DNA from 3 places in the Kitasatospora cinereorecta genome. Region 1 is predicted to be linked to each of the others. Evidence: riboswitches for the same ligand, from Rfam matches in the RefSeq annotation. Region 1 holds a riboswitch; each other region holds the start of a gene.
What was found. A riboswitch is a leader RNA that binds a small molecule or an ion and turns the genes downstream of it on or off. The one in region 1 is predicted to bind cobalamin.
Positions count from the first base shown of each region.

Region 2: it holds a riboswitch for cobalamin, as region 1 does, so the genes downstream of both, ACFPN0_RS01985 (ABC transporter substrate-binding protein) here and ACFPN0_RS22585 (ribonucleoside-diphosphate reductase subunit alpha) in region 1, are expected to answer to the same signal.
Region 3: it holds a riboswitch for cobalamin, as region 1 does, so the genes downstream of both, ACFPN0_RS07245 (cobalamin biosynthesis protein) here and ACFPN0_RS22585 (ribonucleoside-diphosphate reductase subunit alpha) in region 1, are expected to answer to the same signal.

Region 1 covers NZ_JBHSJP010000001.1:4,862,309-4,868,451, forward strand. The annotation lists gene ACFPN0_RS22585 (ribonucleoside-diphosphate reductase subunit alpha) at 1-2,090, opposite strand, end outside; cobalamin riboswitch at 2,227-2,350, opposite strand; gene mctP (monocarboxylate uptake permease MctP) at 2,643-4,277, opposite strand; gene ACFPN0_RS22595 (DUF3311 domain-containing protein) at 4,274-4,528, opposite strand; gene ACFPN0_RS22600 (GntR family transcriptional regulator) at 4,698-5,462, opposite strand; gene ACFPN0_RS22605 (sugar ABC transporter substrate-binding protein) at 5,749-6,143, shown strand, end outside.
Region 2 covers NZ_JBHSJP010000001.1:409,425-415,567, forward strand. The annotation lists gene ACFPN0_RS01970 (PRC and DUF2382 domain-containing protein) at 1-285, shown strand, start outside; gene ACFPN0_RS01975 (ABC transporter ATP-binding protein) at 365-1,186, opposite strand; gene ACFPN0_RS01980 (FecCD family ABC transporter permease) at 1,183-2,220, opposite strand; gene ACFPN0_RS01985 (ABC transporter substrate-binding protein) at 2,271-3,278, opposite strand; cobalamin riboswitch at 3,374-3,560, opposite strand; gene ACFPN0_RS01990 (hypothetical protein) at 3,691-3,882, opposite strand; gene ACFPN0_RS01995 (acyl-CoA dehydrogenase family protein) at 3,879-5,723, opposite strand; gene ACFPN0_RS02000 (type B 50S ribosomal protein L31) at 6,129-6,143, opposite strand, start outside.
Region 3 covers NZ_JBHSJP010000001.1:1,565,395-1,571,537, forward strand. The annotation lists gene ACFPN0_RS07225 (alpha/beta hydrolase) at 1-371, opposite strand, end outside; gene ACFPN0_RS07230 (class II aldolase/adducin family protein) at 438-1,097, opposite strand; gene ACFPN0_RS07235 (inorganic phosphate transporter) at 1,375-2,637, shown strand; gene ACFPN0_RS07240 (hypothetical protein) at 2,650-2,871, shown strand; cobalamin riboswitch at 3,021-3,147, shown strand; gene ACFPN0_RS07245 (cobalamin biosynthesis protein) at 3,276-4,223, shown strand; gene ACFPN0_RS07250 (cobyric acid synthase) at 4,220-5,887, shown strand; gene ACFPN0_RS07255 (putative cobaltochelatase) at 5,884-6,143, shown strand, end outside.

The DNA.
Region 1 (6,143 bases):
ATCTCCCACGCCGTGCGGTACAGCGCCCGCACGTCCTCGGGGATCCAGGCGAAGCCCTGCACGGAGCCGCTCGCCTCACGCAGCGCCTCACGGGTCCGCGCGTCCCACACGCCGAGCCTCTTCAGCTCGTCCACCAGGTAGGCGTTGACCTGGAGGAACTCACCGCTGAGCGTCTCGCGCTTGAAGAGGTTGGAGACCTGCGGCTCGATGCACTCGTACACCCCGGCGATCGACGCGATCGTCGCCGTCGGCGCGATGGCGAGCAGCAGGGAGTTGCGCATCCCGGTCTTCGCGACCCGGGCGCGCAGCGCGTCCCAGCGCTCCGGCCAGCTGACCTCGGTGTCGTAGTGGTCGGGGTGCAGCACACCGCGGGCGGCGCGCGTCTCGGACCAGGCGGGCAGCGGGCCCGAGCGCTCGGCGAGGTCGCAGGAGGCCTCGTACGCGGCGAGCATGATCCGCTCGGAGATCTTCGTGGACAGTGCGCGGGCCTCCGGCGAGTCGAAGGGCAGCCGCAGCTGGAAGAAGACGTCCTGCAGGCCCATCGCGCCCAGGCCCACCGGACGCCAGCGGGCGTTGGAGCGGCCGGCCTGCTCGGTCGGGTAGAAGTTGATGTCCACCACGCGGTCGAGGAAGGTCACGGCGGTACGGACGGTGGCGTCCAGCCGCTCCCAGTCCATTTCCCCGCCGGTGACGAACGCGCCGAGGTTGACGGAACCCAGGTTGCAGACGGCCGTCTCGCCGTCGTCGGTGACCTCGAGGATCTCGGTGCAGAGATTCGACGAGTGCACGACCCGGCCCGGCTCCGCGGTCTGGTTCGCCGTGCGGTTGGAGGCGTCCTTGAACGTCATCCAGCCCTGCCCGGTCTGTGCGAGCGTCCGCATCATGCGGCCGTACAGGTCACGCGCGGGCATCGTTTTGCGGGCCAGGCCCGCGGCCTCCGCCTCGCGGTAGGCGGCGTCGAAGGCGTCACCCCACAGGTCGACCAGCCCGGGCACGTCGGCGGGCGAGAACAGCGACCACTCGGTGTCGGCGTCGACGCGGCGCATGAACTCGTCCGGGATCCAGTGCGCCAGGTTGAGGTTGTGCGTACGCCGCTGGTCCTCACCGGTGTTGTCGCGCAGCTCCAGGAACTCCTCGATGTCCGCGTGCCAGGTCTCCAGGTAGACGGCGGCGGCGCCCTTGCGCCGGCCGCCCTGGTTGACCGCGGCGACCGAGGCGTCGAGCGTCTTCAGGAACGGCACGATGCCGTTGGAGTGCCCGTTGGTGCCACGGATCAGCGAACCGCGCGCGCGGATGCGGGAGTACGAGAGGCCGATGCCGCCCGCGTGCTTGGAGAGGCGTGCCACCTGGTGGTAGCGGTCGTAGATCGAGTCGAGCTCGTCCAGCGGCGAGTCCAGCAGGTAGCAGGAGGACATCTGCGGGTGCCGGGTACCGGAGTTGAAGAGGGTGGGGGAGGAAGGGAGGTAGTCGAGCCGGCTCATCAGGCCGTACAACGCGGCCACTTCGTCCAGCGCGTGCCCGGAGGTGTCCTCGGCGAGCCCGGCGGCGACCCGCAGCATGAAGTGCTGCGGGGTCTCGATGACCTGGCGGGTGAGCGGGTGGCGCAGCAGATAGCGGCTGTACAGCGTCCGCAGGCCGAAGTAGCCGAAGCGGTCGTCGGCACGGTCGGCGAGCGCCTGCTCGACCAGCGCGTCGAGCGCCGCCGCGTGCAGTGTGACGAACTCGGCCGTGCGGTCGGCGATCAGGCCCTCGCGGTGACCGGTGGCGACCGAGGCGGAGAAGGAGACCGCGCCCTGGCCGGCCGCCTCGTCCCCGATCGAGCGGGTGAGGAGCCGGGCGGCGAGCCGGGAGTAGGCGGGGTCCTCGGAGATGAGTCCCGCGGCGGCCTCGGTGGCCAGCGTGCGCAGCTCCGCCTCGTCCGACCGGGCGCTGCGGCCGCGCAGCGCGGCGGCGGCGACCCGTCCGGGGTCGGTGTCGGGCAGATCGGCGGTGAGGTCGGTCAGGGTCCGCAGCAGTGCGGTCCCGGGCCCGTCGGGCGTGGACTCGGCTGAATCTACCGCTGAAACCGGATCGGCTGGCGCGATGGTCACGGGGGCTATCCCTCGCTCGGCTCGGGGCCGGCGGGAGCGGGGAAGCCGGGCAGGGCGGTGCCCGGGTGGGGGCAGCACGGCGCACGGCGTCCACCGGCCCTCCGCGAGGCCCGGACGTATGGCCTCCGGCTCGGTCGAGCCGGACGCGCTGTCGGCAGGTCTTCGGACTTCCGGGTGCGCAAAAGCGCACCGGTCATACCGTTGCGGGACAGTTCCGGATTCACACCGGATTCCCCTGCGGCGACAGCGAGCATGAGCATACATGTGGGGGCCGCCCTGCGAGACGGCCCCCACATGTTGTGTCGAACTGCGTCTGAGGTCCGGGCGAAACCGTCAGGAACGGGAAGGCGGTCGTGGCTTTTGGTCCCGCTCCGTGGCCCTGCCAGGCCTGGCGCCCCGGTGGATCCGGTACGGCGTGCCCGCCCCTGCCGTGCCCCTCGTGCTCCTCCACGACCGGGGGCGACCCCCCGTCACGGCCGCCCGGAACGCGACGGGCCGCCGCGCCCCGTGCGGGATGCGGCGGCCCGGACCGGAACCGTGTGCCGGGCGGGGTCAGTGGCCGCCCGGGGCGCCCACCGTGGCCGGCGGGAGCTTCTCCTGGACGCCGGGGTCGCCCACGTCCGCGGTGTAGTCGGACGGGGAGGTCTCGTCGACGCCCGCCGGGGCCTTCAGCGCGTTGAGGACGAAGGTGAGAACGACCACCACCACGACGTTCAGGACGAACGCGGTGAGACCGATGTAGCCGATCTCCCCGATGCCGGGGATCTCCTTCGAGGATCCGCCGAAGTGCTTCTGGGTGGGGCTCGCGACGCCGTACGCGGCCACCGTGCCGTACAGCATGCCGACCGCCCAGCCCGCGATCAGGGCCCAGCGGTGGAACCACCGGGTGAACAGGCCCCCGACCAGGGCCGGCATCGTCTGCAGGATCCAGATCCCGCCGAGCAGCTGGAAGTTGATCGCGACCGTCTTGTCCATGGTCAGGACGAAGGCGAGCGCTCCGACCTTGACCAGGAGGGAGACCATCTTGGAGACCTTGGTCTCCTGCGCGGGGGTGGCGCCGGGCCTGATGAAGTCCTTGTAGATGTTTCGGGTGAAGAGGTTCGCCGCCGCGATCGACATGATCGCGGCGGGCACCAGGGCGCCGATTCCGATGGCGGCGAAGGCCACACCGGCGAACCAGTCGGGGAACATGTTCTCGAACAGCTGCGGAATGGCCAACTGGCCGTTGTCCACCTTCACCCCGGCGGCGATCGCCATGAACCCGAGGAGGGCCAGCAGGCCCAGCATCAGTGAGTACAGCGGCAGGATCGTGGTGTTGCGCCGGATCACCTCACGGCTGCGGCTGGAGAGCGTCGCCGTGATCGAGTGCGGGTACATGAAGAGCGCCAGCGCCGAGCCCAGTGCCAGCGTGGCGTATCCCCAATGGCCCATGTCGCCGGGTACGAGCGCTCCGCGGGGTTTGCCCGTCGCCTCGTTCGTCTGCGCGAACGCCTCGCCCGCCTTGGCGAAGATGTCGTCGAATCCGCCGAGCTTGATCGGGATGTAGATGATCGCCACCGCGATGACCAGATAGATCAGACCGTCCTTGACGAACGCGATCAGCGCGGGTGCGCGCAGCCCCGACGAATACGTGTACGCGGCGAGTACGGCGAACGCGATCAGCAGCGGCAGGTCCTTGACGAACCAGTGCGTGGTCTCGCCGCCGCCGACGCCCATGACGTCCAGCACGGCCTGGATGCCGACGAGCTGGAGCGCGATGTACGGCATCGTGGCGAGGATGCCGGTGAGGGCCACCGCCAGCGAGAGCCCCTTCGAGCCGAAGCGGCCGCGGACGAAGTCCGAGGTGGTGACGTACCCGTGCTTGTGCGAGACGGACCAGAGCCGCGGCAGGAAGGTGAAGATCAGCGGGTAGACGAGAATCGTGTACGGGACGGCGAAGAAGCCGGCCGCGCCCGCCGCGTAGATCGCCGCGGGGACCGCGACGAAGGTGTACGCCGTGTACAGGTCGCCGCCGAGCAGGAACCAGGTGACCCAGGTGCCGAACGACCGTCCGCCCAGGCCCCATTCATCCAGGCTGGCCTCGTTCTCGGCCTTGCGCCAGCGCGCGGCCATGAACCCGATGACCGTGACGGCCAGGAAGAAGAAGATGAACACGGCGAGTGCGACGCCGTTCACGCCGTCCTTCATGCTGACGCACCCCCCTTGCGGGCGCGCTGGTCACGCTGCCACAGCTTGTAAGCGATCATGGTGAGTGCGGTCGAGACGATCACCCAGAGCATTTGGTACCAGTAGAAGAACGGGATGCCGACGAAAGTCGGTTCCACCTTTGCGTACGAGCTCACCCAGAGCATCGCGACGAACGGCGCGATCAGGCAGAGTGCGATGACCACCCTCGCCGGTGTCACTGTCGGTGGTTTCACTTCGGTATCTTCTGACATGTGGCGACTCCGTCCCCTCGCTGATCACCTGGTGTAATGCGCAGGAAATCTAGGCGAGAGTTCCGGCCACCGTCACCCCCCGTCCGCATTGCGGTCCTGCAACGGTCCTGTGTTCGCCCGAAATGACTGATCCCCCTGCAATTGCAAGGGGATGGGTCATACGTGAGGGTCAGTCGGCCGGCCGTTTCAGGCGGGCCACGAACTTGTACCGGTCGCCCCGGTACACCGAGCGCACCCATTCCACCGGCTCTCCGTGGCCGTCGATCGAGTGCCGGGACAGCATGAGCATCGGCAGGCCCACGTCCGTACCGAGCAGTCCTGCCTCGCGCGGGGTGGCCAGCGAGGTCTCGATGGTCTCCTCGGCCTCCGCGAGGCGGACGTCGTAGACCTCGGCGAGCGCGGTGTAGAGCGAGGTGTACTTCACGAGCGAACGGCGCAGCGCGGGAAAGCGCTTGGCCGACAGGTGCGTGGTCTCGATGGCCATGGGCTCACCGCTGGCGAGCCTGAGCCGCTCGATCCGCAGCACCCGCCCGCCGGCCGTGATGTCCAGCAGCCCGGCGAGCGTGTCGTCCGCCGTGACGTAACCGATGTCCAGCAGCTGAGATGCCGGCTCCAGCCCTTGGGCGCGCATGTCCTCGGTGTACGAGGTGAGCTGCAGGGCCTGCGAGACCTTCGGCTTGGCGACGAAGGTGCCCTTGCCCTGGATGCGCTCCAGCCGGCCCTCGACGACCAGCTCCTGGAGCGCCTGGCGCACGGTGGTGCGCGAGGTGTCGAACTCGGCGGCCAGGGTCCGCTCGGGCGGCACCGGGGTGCCGGGCGGCAAGGTGTCGGTCATGTCGAGGAGATGGCGCTTGAGCCGGTAGTACTTGGGGACGCGCGCCGTACGCGCACCCGCACCGGTCTCGCCCGTACTGCTGGCCCCGTCGGTACCCATGGCCCGCCTTCCCGACTGCTGTGCTGCTGCCGTCACCGGTTCCTCCGTCTGTCGCGGCTCACATGGTGGCACGGTCCGGTCACGGGTCGTCGTCCTCCCTCAGGTGTCGGTCCTGTAACGGACGCGAGTGCACTTCTTATACACCCTTGACACCCCTAAAGGTCTAGGCCAAGCTCCCGGTACTGGTCTAAACCATTAAAGACCAGGTCCCAGCCCCACAGGCAGTACTGGTCGTACGTTTCCGCGGTGGGCGGGGGGTTGCTGGTATCCCTGAGGAGGGTGTGGCATGAAGCGCAAGCTCATAGCGGCAGTAGGCGTCGCGGCGATGATGACCGGTATCGCGGCGTGTGGTGGGGACAGTGGCGACAACACCTCGAAGGACCCGAAGGACCGTACCGAGAGCCTGACGGTCTGGCTCATGGTCGACGCGCAGAGCACCTGGCCGGAGCTGGTCAAGGACGTCAACGCGCAGTTCAAGAAGAAGTATCCGAAGGTCAAGGTCGACGTCCAGTACCAGCAGTGGGCGGACAAGGCCAAGAAGCTCGACACCGCGCTCGGTGGTGACAAGTTCCCGGACGTCGTCGAGCTCGGCAACACCGAGACGATGCAGTACATCCTGAACGGCGCGCTCGCCGAGATCGACCCCGAGAAGTACGACAACTCGGATACCTGGATCAAGGG
Region 2 (6,143 bases), 4.5 Mb from region 1:
GAGGAGGTGCGCGTGGTGCGCGAACCTCTGCGGCCGGACGAGAAGTCGACCGGTACGACGAACATCGGTGAACAGGATGTCGAGGTCACCCTGCACGCCGAGCGCGCCACCGTCCGCAAGGAGGCTGTCCCGGTGGAACGGGTCCGTCTCGAAACCAACAGGGTCACCGAGCAGAAGGAAGTCTCCGCCGAGCTCCGTAAGGAGAAGATCGACTACGCGGACGGCAAGGACATGGGCAGCGGCAAGGACATGGGCGGCGAGTACGGCCAGGGTCGCCGCCGCTGACCCCCTCACCCAGCGGCGACATGCCTCGCGGCAGTAGCGAGGGGCGGACCCGGACGGCTTACGGGCCCGCCCTTTCGCGTTAGCCCACGTGCCCGGGACTCATCCGGGCGCCGGGGACGCGGACGGCCGCGCCCGGGAGGAAGCGCACCGAGGGCCGTCCGTCCGGCCCGTCAGGCGTCACCACGGCCCGTACCCGGTAGACCTCCGCGATGAGTTCCTCGGTGATCACCTCCGAGGGCGTTCCGGCGGCCACCGCACGGCCTTCCCGCATGACCGTGACCCGGTCGCAGAACATGGCCGCCATGTTGAGGTCGTGCAGCGCGATCACCGCGGTGACGGGCAGCGCGGCGACCAGGGACAGCAGCTCCAGCTGGTGCTGGATGTCCAGATGGTTCGTCGGCTCGTCCAGCAGGAGTTCGCGCGGCCGCTGGGCGAGGGCGCGGGCGATCTGGACGCGCTGGCGCTCGCCCCCGGACAGGGTGTGCCAGGACTGCCCGGCCCGGTCGGCCAGTCCGGTGCGCTCCAGCGCCTCGCGCACGGCGGCCTCGTCCTCGGGACCGGGTGCGGACCAGGCCCGCCGGTGGGGGATGCGGCCGAGACGTATGACGTCCAGCACGCTCAGTTCGACCTGGGTGACGGCGTGCTGGTCGACCACTGCCACGCGCCGGGCGACCGTGCGGCGGCCGGTGTCCGCGAGTGTGCGGCCGTCGAGGGTGACGACGCCCGCGCCCGGGGTGAGGACCCCGGCCATCACCCGCAGCAGGGTGGACTTGCCCGAGCCGTTCGGACCGAGGAGCCCGACCGTGGCACCGGGCGGCGGCGCGATGCTCACGCCGTCGAGGACGATCCGCCCGCCCGCCTCCCGGGTCACCCGCTCGGCCCGCAGACCGGTGTCCGTCATGTGCTCCTCCGCGTGCGGTACAGGACCAGGACGAAGGCGGGCACCCCGATCAGGGCGGTGAACACGCCGACCGGCACCTCCTGCGGGTCGAGAACGGTCCGGGCCAGGGTGTCGACCCACACCAGGAACACCGCCCCGGCCAGCATGGTGACCGGGAGCAGCCGCCGGTGTCCCGAGCCGGTCAGCGCACGGGCGGCGTGCGGCAGGACGAGGCCGACGAAACCGATGGCGCCGGCCGAGCTGACGAGCGCCGCGGTCAGCAGCGCGGTCGTGCAGAGCAGCACGATCCGGGTGCGGGCGACATGGATGCCGAGGGCCGCCGCCGCGTCCTGGCCGAACGCGAACGCGTCGAGCGTACGGGCGTGTCCGAGGCAGATCAGCAGCGTCACGGCGAGCACCGCGGAGCACATCCACACATCGGTCCAGCCGACCCCGCTCAGGGAGCCCAGCAGCCAGAACAGCACGCCCCTGGTCTGTTCGGCGTCGGCGGCGGTCATCACGACGAAGGAGGTGAGCGCGGAGAACAGCTGCATGGCCGCGACGCCGGACAGGACGACCCGGTCGGTCGATCCGCCGAGCGTGTGGCTGAGCAGCAGCACGAGGGCGAACGAGCACAGCGCACCGACGAAGGCCCCGGTGGAGATCGACACCGCTCCCCCGCCGACCCCGAGGACGACGACCACGACCGCCCCGGAGGACGCCCCGGAGGACACTCCGAGGACGAACGGGTCGGCGAGCGGGTTGCGCAGCAGGGACTGCATCACGGTGCCGCACACCGCGAGTCCCGCCCCGCACACCGCGGCGAGCAGGGTGCGGGGCATACGCAGGTTCCAGATGATGCCGTCCCGGATCGGGGTGAGCCGGGTGTCGCCCAGGCCGAGGTGGGAGGCCACCGCGGACCAGACGTCGGGGACGGAGATGCGGGCGGGCCCGATCGTGACGGCGACCGCGACGGACAGGAGCAGGAGGGCGACGCCTCCGCTCCACAGGAGGCCGTCACGCAGGACACGCGCACCGGCCGCGGGCGTCCTCACCGGGCCTGCGTCCACGGCCGGTTCGGTGACGGCCGCTCCGCGCGTGACCGTCACCCCGCGAGCCCGAACGAGCGCAGCCCTGCGGCGACGCGCTCCACGCCCTCGACGGTGCGGATGGTCGGGTTCATCGCCTGGCCGCTGAGGAGGACGTAGCGCTTGTGCCGGACCGCGTCCATGTTCTTCGTGGCGGGGTTGGTCTCCAGGAACTCGATCTTCTTCCCGGCGCTCTCGGCGGTCTGCGACCTGCGGGTCAGGTCACCGATGACGAGGACGTCGGGGTTGCGGTCGGCGACGGTCTCCCAGTTGATCTGGGGCCATTCCTCGTGGGTGTCGTCGAAGACGTTCTTCGCACCGACTTCCTCGGTGATGATGCCGGGCGCTCCGCAGCAGCCGGCCAGGTAGGGGGCCTCGGCGTTCGCGAACCAGTAGAGCAGGGTGGTGTCGGAGGCGTCGATGTCCGCGGTCGCCGTACCGATCCGCTTCCGGAGATCGGCGACGAGCGCGTCGCCCCGCTCCTGTACGCCGAACACCTGCGCCAGGTCGTGGACTTCGGCGTACACACTGTCCATGGTCAGGGGTTTCGTGCGGGAGCCGTCGCCGCTGCCGGTGTTGTCCTTGGCCGTGCAGTCGGTGGGCGAGAGATAGGTCGGCACACCGAGCTTCTCGAACTGCTCGCGGGGCGCGACCCCGCCCTTGCCGAGCGTCGATTCGAACGAGGCGCTGACGAAGTCGGGTTCCTTGTCGAGGACCTTCTCCGACGAGGGCCGGTTCTCCGCGATGCGGGGTACCGCGGCGTCGGCCTTCTCCAGGCCCTTCATCACCGGGTCGGTCCAGGTCGCGGTACCCACGAGCCGGTCGGCGAGGCCCAGGGCGAACAGGATCTCCGTCGATCCCTGGTTCAGGGACACCGCGCGGCGCGGCGCGGCCTCGACCGTCACCGTGCGTCCGCAGTTCTCCAGCGTCACCGGGTATCCGGCGCCGCCGTCCTTCGCGGCCCCGCCGGAGGGGCTTCCGCTGCCGCCGCAGGCGCTCAGCAGGACAAGTCCCGCGGTGAGCATGGCGGTTCGGTGTACGGCACTGGGTATGGACGGCACGAGTTCCCTCTGCGTCTCTGGGCTCTTGCGCGAAGCCCGGTACGGAGTACCGCTCCCGGTACGGGAACGGGGTGCCAGCAGGTCTTCGGACTCGGGTTCGTCCGGACGGGACGCCTTCCCGGAGCACCCGAGGGTGTCCCAGTGGCCGTGGCCCCGCCCGTCCCCCTCACCGCTGCGCGTCAGCTCCGGATTCTCACCGGATTCCCTGACTCCACGTGGAGTGCGACTGGCGTCTGCAAGCTATCACGCGGCGGCACGGCCGCCTGCGTAGCGGTGGCCGGTGCGCAGGGGGCGCCGGTGCTCCGGGAGGCGTGCGCGCACGTACGCTGCCGCACACCCCTCGCGCCTCCCCGCACACCGGCCGCCCGTCATGCCGTCAGGGCGTGCGGCGAACCGATTCGCCGCAGACGGCACGGGGTTTCGCACGGCCGCGGGCGAGCAGGGAGGACGTGCCCCAGTACGCCAGCAGCACGGCCCGCAGGCCGAGGATCTCCATCGTCTCGCGCACCCCCCGGCGGCCCGGGGCTGCGGTGCCGGCCCGCCGGCGAGCTGCCTGTGCGGCGCTCATGCCGGGCCCGCCGCCCCGGCGTGCCAGGGCCCCTCGGGGTCGTCGTACGCGTCGGCGTAGCCGGGTCCCGCGATCGGCCAGTCGGCGAGCAGCTCGGCGGGCAGCGCGAAGGAGTCGGCCAGTTCGCGGGCGTGCGCGGCGACGGCCGTGATGAGTTCCTCGGTGGCTCCCGGCAGCTCGTCGACCTGATCGGCGCTCAGGAGACCGGCGGCCAGCAGGTCGCCGCTGTTGCGGGCCACCCATTCGAGGGCGAACAGCCGCTCCAGCTCCGCCAGCCGCTCCCGGGCCGCCCCTCCGGGCAGCGCGGCCCGGGCCTGTGCGAAGGCCTCGGCTGCCTGCCGGTAGGCGTGGGCCTCGACTCCGCGCAGCGCGGGCCCGGAACCCGCGTTCCACCGGGCGAGCCTGTCGTCGTGGGATGCCGACAGCACCCGCTCCCTGGCCCGGCTGAACCAGATGTCCTCGACGGCCGCGAGGAGCCTGCCGAGGAAGTGTGGATCGGCCAGTTGACCGGGGGTGCGGTCGAGCGGGGTGTCCCCACCGCCGGGGCCGGCCGCGAGGAGCAGATCAGCGGCAGCCCTGCTGTACAGCGCGACGTTGTCGCCCTCCGCGGTGATGGCCCCTTCCACGCCGGTGACCAGTTCGGTCATGCCGTTGTTCTCCAGCAGGGCCTGTGCGCCGCAGCGTTCACGGCACTGGACGATGACGGCGCGTGCCCGCCAGGTGATCCATGCCTTCGCCACCGCGACGAGCCGCTCCGCCTCCGCCCGGTCCTCCTCGGTGCAGACCTCCCACCGGTCCAGCGCACGGCGGTGCAGCAGGCTCATGGCGAACACCGTCGCCATGGCCGAGGCGAGCGGCCCGTGATGGGTCCGGTGGGCGTTGACGGGGACCGCGCGGGTGCCCCTGGCACCGGAGATCATCCGGTGCCCGCCGTAGCGGACGGCGACCGCGAGTGTGGCCCGGGCGGAGCCGGCCGCGCAGGCGCTCATGGAGATCCGGCCGGGGACGACCCGGCCGATGGAGGTCAGGAAGCGGCGCCGGCGGCAGGCCCGCGTACTGTGGAAGTCCCCCTCCCCGCCGCCTCCCTCCTCCGCTCCCAGCAACGCGTCCCGCCCCACGAACAGTTGCTCGAACGAGGTCAGGCAGTGGTCCACGGGACTGCCCATCCTGGCGGGAAGGCGCCGTACGCGTACGCCGGGAAGAGCCCGTACGTCGTCGGTGAGCCGCACGAGGAAGAGACGGATCCCGTGGTCCTCACCGTCGGCCAGCAGACGTGCGGCGACCAGTCCGGACTTCGGCCCGCCCGCCGGGCTGGTGTTGGGCATGAACTTCTGCGCACCCGCGTTCGGGGTGTGCAGCACGAAGCCGTCGCGTGCGCGGTCGTACGTCGCGGTGGTCTCCATGGACGCCGCGTCGTTGCCGTGCGCCACCTCCGTACAGAGGAAGGTGCCGATGCGGCGCATCGCCAGGTGGTCCGACAGATCGCGGCTGCCGACGGCGTCGTGGTCCAGGAGGCTGCCGAGGAAGAGGTTGTAGTGAATGCCCGCCACGGTGGTGAGCGCGGGGTCCACCGGTCCGAGCCATTCGTGCAGGGCGGCGAGCGCGCGAGGGTCGGCGGCGAGGCGTGCTCCGCTGTCGAGGGAGCGGTTGAGGATGCGCAGCCGTTCGTAGGCGAGGTCAAGGCGTTCCTCGGGGGTTCCGCCGGCAGGGCGGCGGAACGGTTCTGTACTGATGAGCCGCTGCCAGAAGCCGTGCTCGCGGCGGTGGCCCGCACCGAGGAGGACGCCGGTCAGCAGATCGACGGTGGACGGTGGGACGGTGTCGGTAAGGGTCACGGTCATGCAGATCCAAACGACCGGGGCGGGGGCGAGGACACTCACCGCTCGGGCGCAGGTGTGCTGGTCAGACCGTCGCGGGTTCCTCCTTGCCGGGAGGGAGGGCGTCAGCCCGTGCGACGGTGACGGCGGCGGACGCCTGCGCACGGCCCCGTCGTCACCCAGGGTCACTGCACGCGGGGAGCTGAGGCGTGCGTGGGCCCGCTCTCCGAGCGGTCCGTGCGGGGTCAGGGTGTGCGGCGCGCCGGACGTGCACGCGCCCCTGCCCGCCGTGACGAGTGCCGCGCCCCCGCGTCGGGGAGCAGCGCGCACGCCCCTTACGCGGCCCAGGGCACCGGACGCACCGCCGCCGCCCCCGCCTCCCGCGCGGGCGCGCGTGCCGGGGGAAGGGGCCCGGGCGGCCGGGAGGAGTCAGGGGGTGCCCCT
Region 3 (6,143 bases), 3.3 Mb from region 1:
CCGGTGTGGAGCCCCGGGGTCATGCGGACCTTGGTGCCCCGTTCCAGGCTGCCGCGGTCCACGCGTTCCAGTCTCCGTACGACGGTGTCGGCGGAGCCCTCCGGCGCCTGTTCGGTCACCGGTCCGACGACGGCGTGGACGTCGCGGCCCGCCAGTCCGTACGTGCCGGGGCGCAGGGCGGCGAAGGAGCGGGTCAGGGTGACCTGCCCGGCCGCCGTGGCGTGCACGGTGAGTCTGCGGTCTCCGGGGAAGGGGTGGGGCGACGGGGCGCCGAGGGCGGCGTCGCTGGCGTACCGGCCGGCCGCGACCGCTGCCGCTCCGACGCCGAGGATCGTGGTGACGGCTGCTGCCGTCGCTGTTGCCGGGCGCACGGCTCCAGTGTCCCGGGCCGCGGCGCGGGCTGCCAGCGGGACGGGGCCGTCCGGTGCCGGGCCGGGTCAGCCGGGCTGGCCGTAGTCCTCCAGGGCGTCCTGGACGTCGCGCAGCTGGGCCCGGGTGAGCAGCGCCGGGCTGCGGCCCGGCACGGAGCTCGCGGTGAGCCAGAGCCTGCACAGCCATTCGAGCTGGGCGGTGCGGTCGTAGGCCTCGTCGAGGGTGTCCCCGTAGGTGAGGGTCCCGTGGTTCCGCAGGAGGCAGCCGGTGCGGTCGCGCAGGGCGGCGAGCATGTGGCCGGCGAGCTCCGGTGTCCCGTAGCGCGCGTAGGGGGCGGTGCGGACCGGTCCCCCGAGGGCGGCGGCGGCGTAGTGCACCAGCGGCACCTCGGTGACGAGCGTGGAGACGGCGGTGGCGTGCACGGCGTGGGTGTGGACGACGGCAGCGGCGCCGGTGCTGTTGTAGACGGCCAGGTGGAGGGGGAGTTCGCTGGTCGGGGCCAGCTCGCCGAGCACCCGGCGCCCTTCGAGGTCGACGCCGACCGCGTCCCCGGGGCCCAGCCGGTCGTAGGGCACCCCGGTGGGGGTGACCAGGACGGTCCCGCCCACCCGGGCCGACACGTTGCCGGAGGTGCCGACGACCAGCCCCTCCGCGGCCGTCCTGCGGGCCGTCGCGACGACGCCGTCCCATGCCTGTGCGATCGCGTCCCGGTCCTGGTCGTCCATGCGGAGATCCTAGGCCGACCGGACCGTTCCTCCTGGGCTGTTGCGGTGACGTGACCGAAGTCTCCCCAATGGGGCAAATGCGGCAGTCCACCTGGACGCCGAGCCCGCGGGAGCCCGGCACCCGCCGCGCCGCACGGGTCCCGGCGACCGTTCGCGCACACAAGCGGAATGTCCGCATGCGCTTGGGGTCACCACACCGCCCTGCTCAGTTCACCTTCCGTTCACCCAGGTTGCTTACGTTCCTACAGCCACTGACGTCGAACGATTGCCTGGGTAAATGGAACACATCACGCTGCTGCTTGCGATTGTGGTCGTGACAGCTCTCGTGTTCGATTTCACGAACGGTTTCCACGACACCGCCAACGCGATGGCGACCACCATCTCGACCGGCGCTCTCAAGCCCAAGACAGCGGTGGCCATGTCCGCCGTTCTCAACCTCGTCGGCGCGTTCCTGTCGGTGGAGGTCGCCAAGACGATCTCCGGCGGGATCATCAATGAGAACGGCCTCAGAACCGAGGTCATCTTCGCGGCGCTCGTCGGCGCCATCCTGTGGAATCTCCTGACCTGGCTGGTGGGCCTGCCCTCCAGCTCCTCCCACGCACTCTTCGGCGGTCTCATCGGCGCCGCGGTGATGTCGGCCGGCTGGTCCTCCATCAACGGCGGCACCGTCGTCACCAAGGTCCTGCTGCCCGCGATCGCCGCCCCGCTCGTCGCCGGTCTGGCCGCTCTGCTGGCCACGAAGCTGACGTACCGCCTCAACCGGAAGATCACCGACGAGGCCCAGCTGAAGTCGACGGCCAAGGGCTACCGGGCCGGCCAGATCGCCTCGGCCGGTCTCGTCTCCCTCGCCCACGGCACCAACGACGCCCAGAAGACGATGGGCATCATCACCCTGGCCCTGGTCACCGGCGGCGTCCTCGCCCCCGGCTCCAACCCGCCCGTCTGGGTCATCGCCTCCGCCGGTATCGCCATCGCGCTGGGCACCTACCTCGGCGGCTGGCGCATCATCCGCACCATGGGTAGCGGCCTCACCGACCTCAGGCCGCCGCAGGGCTTCGCCGCCCAGACCAGTGCGGCCACGGTCATCCTGGCCTCCTCGCACCTCGGTTTCTCCCTCTCCACCACCCAGTCCTGCTCCGGTGCCGTGATGGGCGCCGGCCTGGGACGCAAGGGCGGCGTGGTCCGCTGGTCCACCGCCACCCGCATGTTCGTCGCCTGGGGCCTGACCCTGCCGGCCGCCGGTCTGGTCGGCGCGGGCGCCGAGTTCCTCACCCAGCAGGGCCCCTGGGGCGTCGGCGTGGTCGCCGTGCTCCTCGTCACGGGCTCCGCCGCCATCTGGATGCTGTCGCGCCGCAAGCCGGTCGACCACACCAACGTCAACGCGACGGACGCCGAGCCCGCGGGTGTCGTCACCACCGCCATCGCGGCCGTCAGTCCGCCGCCCGTCGGCTCCGGCGTCCCGGACCTCAAGACCACCATTCCGGCCCCGGCCCCGACGGCCGGGACCCCGGCCGACCCGGCCCGACCGGCCACGGTGTAAGGACAGATCCGCATGAACATCGACTGGGCAGCTCTCGCTTCCGTCTTCGGCGTCAGCCTCGTGGTCACCGTCGCACTGGTCGGCCTCTTCACCCTCGGCATCATCGGTCTCGCCAAGCAGGCGCCGACGGCGCAGGGCGGCGGCTCCTCCGTACTGGCGCGCTCCGGCGCGTACGCCTGCTTCGCCCTGTGCGCGGCAGCGGTGACGTACGGGATCTATCTGATCGTCGTCTGACCACCGCACGTGGTCGCATCGGGCCGGACACACACCTGTGTGTCCGGCCCGATGTGCGTCTGCGCACACTGCAGCCTCGCAGGTCAACGGCAGGTTGACGGGCGTTCGCGAGGCGTGGTGGACTGCCGGAGCCGTTTACGGCGACAGGAGAGGAAGCCGGTGCGAATCCGGCGCGGTCCCGCCACTGTCACCGGGGAACAGCCCCTCATGGAGGTCTCGGTCCGCCACCGCGGACCCGAACGCCGGGGTGCTGCGGATCCGGGAGCCAGGAGACTCTCGTCGCCGGTCACGTCGAACCAGGGCGCGGACCCTGAGTGAGGACATCTGCCATGCCTGGCTGCCGAGCGTCTGTCCCTGTGCCACCCGTGGCGAAGGTCCTTCGAGGCGCGACGGCCGGCTGAGCCGTGCGAGCCGACCGCATCTTCGCGTACGGCGCCGCCGCCGGTCTGATCGGTGATCTGCTCCTCGGGGATCCCCGGCGCGGACACCCCGTCGCCGCCTTCGGGCGGGCCGCGGCAGGCGTCGAGAGCCTGCTGTGGCGCGATCACCGCGGCCGGGGCGCCCTGCACGCGCTGGTCTGCGCCGGAGGCGCCGCGGGCGCCGCCGCCCTGGCCGCCCGCGCCGTACGGGACCGTCCCGCCGCGGCCGTGGCCCTGACCGCCGCCGCCACGTGGTCCGTCGTCGGCGGTACGTCGCTGGGCCGCGAGGCCCGTGCCATCGGCGGCGCTCTCGCCGCCGGTGACATCGAGACGGCCCGGCAGCGGCTGCCGCACCTGTGCGGCCGGGACCCGCACTCCCTGGACGGGCAGCAGATCGCCCGTGCGGTGGTCGAGTCCGTCGCCGAGAACACCTCCGACGCCGTCGTGGGGGCTCTGGTGTGGGGTGCCCTGGGGGGCGTACCCGGCCTGGTCGGGTTCCGGGCCGTCAACACCCTGGACGCCATGGTCGGCCACAGGTCGCCGCGCCACCGGCGCTACGGCTGGGCCTCGGCCCGGCTCGACGACCTCGCCGGCTGGCCCGGCGCGCGCCTCACGGCCGCGCTCGCGGTGGCCGCCGGGGGGAGCCCACGCGCGGCCGCACGAGCCTGGCGCGCCGACACGGGAAAGCATCCGAGCCCCAACGCGGGTCCGGTCGAGGCCTCGTTCGCGGGGGCACTCGGCGTACGGCTCGGCGGGACCCTGGCGTACGGCGGGCGGATCGAGCACCGGCCCGTGCTCAACGGGGGCACCGGCCGGGACGTGCGGGTCACGGACATCGAACGCGCGGTGCGGCTGTCGCGCCGCGTGAGTGTGCTGGCCCTCGGCGTGTGTGTGGCCGGGCGGCTGGCCGCGGGACGGAGGGGTCGGGCATGAGCGGGGAACCGGGCGGCGGGCTGTTGGTCGCGGGGACCACCTCGGACGCGGGCAAGAGCGTCGTCACGGCGGGGATCTGCCGGTGGCTGGTGCGCCGGGGGGTGAAGGTCGCGCCGTTCAAGGCGCAGAACATGTCGCTGAACTCGTTCGTCACCCGTGAGGGTGCCGAGATCGGCCGCGCCCAGGCGATGCAGGCGCAGGCCGCCCGGGTGGAGCCGACCGCGCTGATGAATCCGGTGCTGCTCAAGCCCGGGGGCGACCGTTCCAGTCAGGTGGTCCTGATGGGGAAGCCGGTCGGCGAGATGAGTGCGCGCGGATATCACGGGGGGCGGCAGGAGGCGCTGTTCGGGACGGTCGTGGACTGTCTGGAGCAGCTCCGGGGCACGTATGACGCCGTGATCTGCGAGGGGGCGGGCAGTCCGGCCGAGATCAATCTGCGGCGTACGGACATCGTGAACATGGGTGTCGCGCGGGCCGCGCGCTTCCCGGTGCTGGTCGTCGGGGACATCGACCGGGGCGGTGTGTTCGCTTCGTTCTTCGGCACGACGGCCCTGCTGGCCGCCGAGGACCAGGCGCTGGTCGCGGGGTACCTCGTGAACAAGTTCCGGGGTGACGTGTCGCTGCTGGAGCCCGGCCTGGACATGTTGTACGAGCTCACGGGGCGCCGGACGTACGGGGTGCTGCCGTTCGCCCATGGTCTGGGCATCGACGAGGAGGACGGGCTGCGGGTGTCGATGCGCGGCGCCGTCCGGGAGTCGGTCGTCGCCCCTGCGCACGGGGAGGACGTCCTGCGGGTCGCGGTGTGTGCCGTGCCGCTGATGTCGAACTTCACCGATGTGGACGCGCTGGCGGCCGAGCCGGGTGTGGTGGTGCGGTTCGTGGACCGCGCCGAGGAGCTGGCGGACGCGGACCTGGTGGTCGTGCCCGGTACCCGCGGCACGGTGAAGGCGCTGGGATGGCTGCGGGAGCGGGGGCTGGCCGACGCGCTGCTGCGGCGGGCCGCCGAGGGGCGCCCGGTGCTGGGCATCTGCGGCGGGTTCCAGGTGCTGGGTGAGTCGATCGAGGACGAGGTGGAGTCGCGGGCCGGTCTGGTCGACGGGCTCGGGCTGCTGCCGGTGCGGGTCCGCTTCGGCCGGGAGAAGGTGCTGGCCCGGCCGGCGGGTTCCGCGCTCGGGGAGCAGGTGGAGGGGTACGAGATCCATCACGGGGTCGCCGAGGTGCGCGGCGGTGAGCCGTTCCTGGACGGGTGCCGGGTGGGCGCGGTGTGGGGGACGCACTGGCACGGGTCGCTGGAGAGCGACGCGTTCCGGCGGCGGTTCCTCGAAGAGGTGGCGCGGGCGGCGGGGCGGCGGTTCGTGGCGGCCCCGGACACGAGTTTCTCCGCGCTGCGGGAGGAGCAGCTGGACCGGCTGGGGGATCTGATCGAGGAGCACGCGGACACGGACGCGTTGTGGCGGCTGATCGAGACGGGGGCGCCGACGGGGTTGCCGTTCGTACCGCCGGGGGCGCCTGCGGCGGGACCGGTGGTGGGGGCGTCCCCCGGCCGGGGCTCCGCCCCGGACGGGCTTGATTTCGTGCCCCGGGCCCCGGACGGACCGGACGTCGCGGAGCGGACGCCCGATGTGGCAGGAGCAGTTGTGCACGTGACAGAGGAGGCACTGTGAGTACCCCGTATCCCTTCACCGCCATCGTCGGGCAGGACGATCTACGGCTGGGGCTGTTGCTCAACGCCGTCAGTCCGGCCGTCGGCGGGGTGCTCGTGCGGGGTGAGAAGGGCACCGCCAAGTCCACCGCCGTGCGGGCCCTCGCCGCGCTGATGCCGGAGGTCGCGGTGGTCTCCGGGTGCCGGTTCTCCTGTGATCCGGTGGGGCCCGATCCGGCGTGCCCCGACGGCCCGCACGAAACCGGGACCGGCGTGTC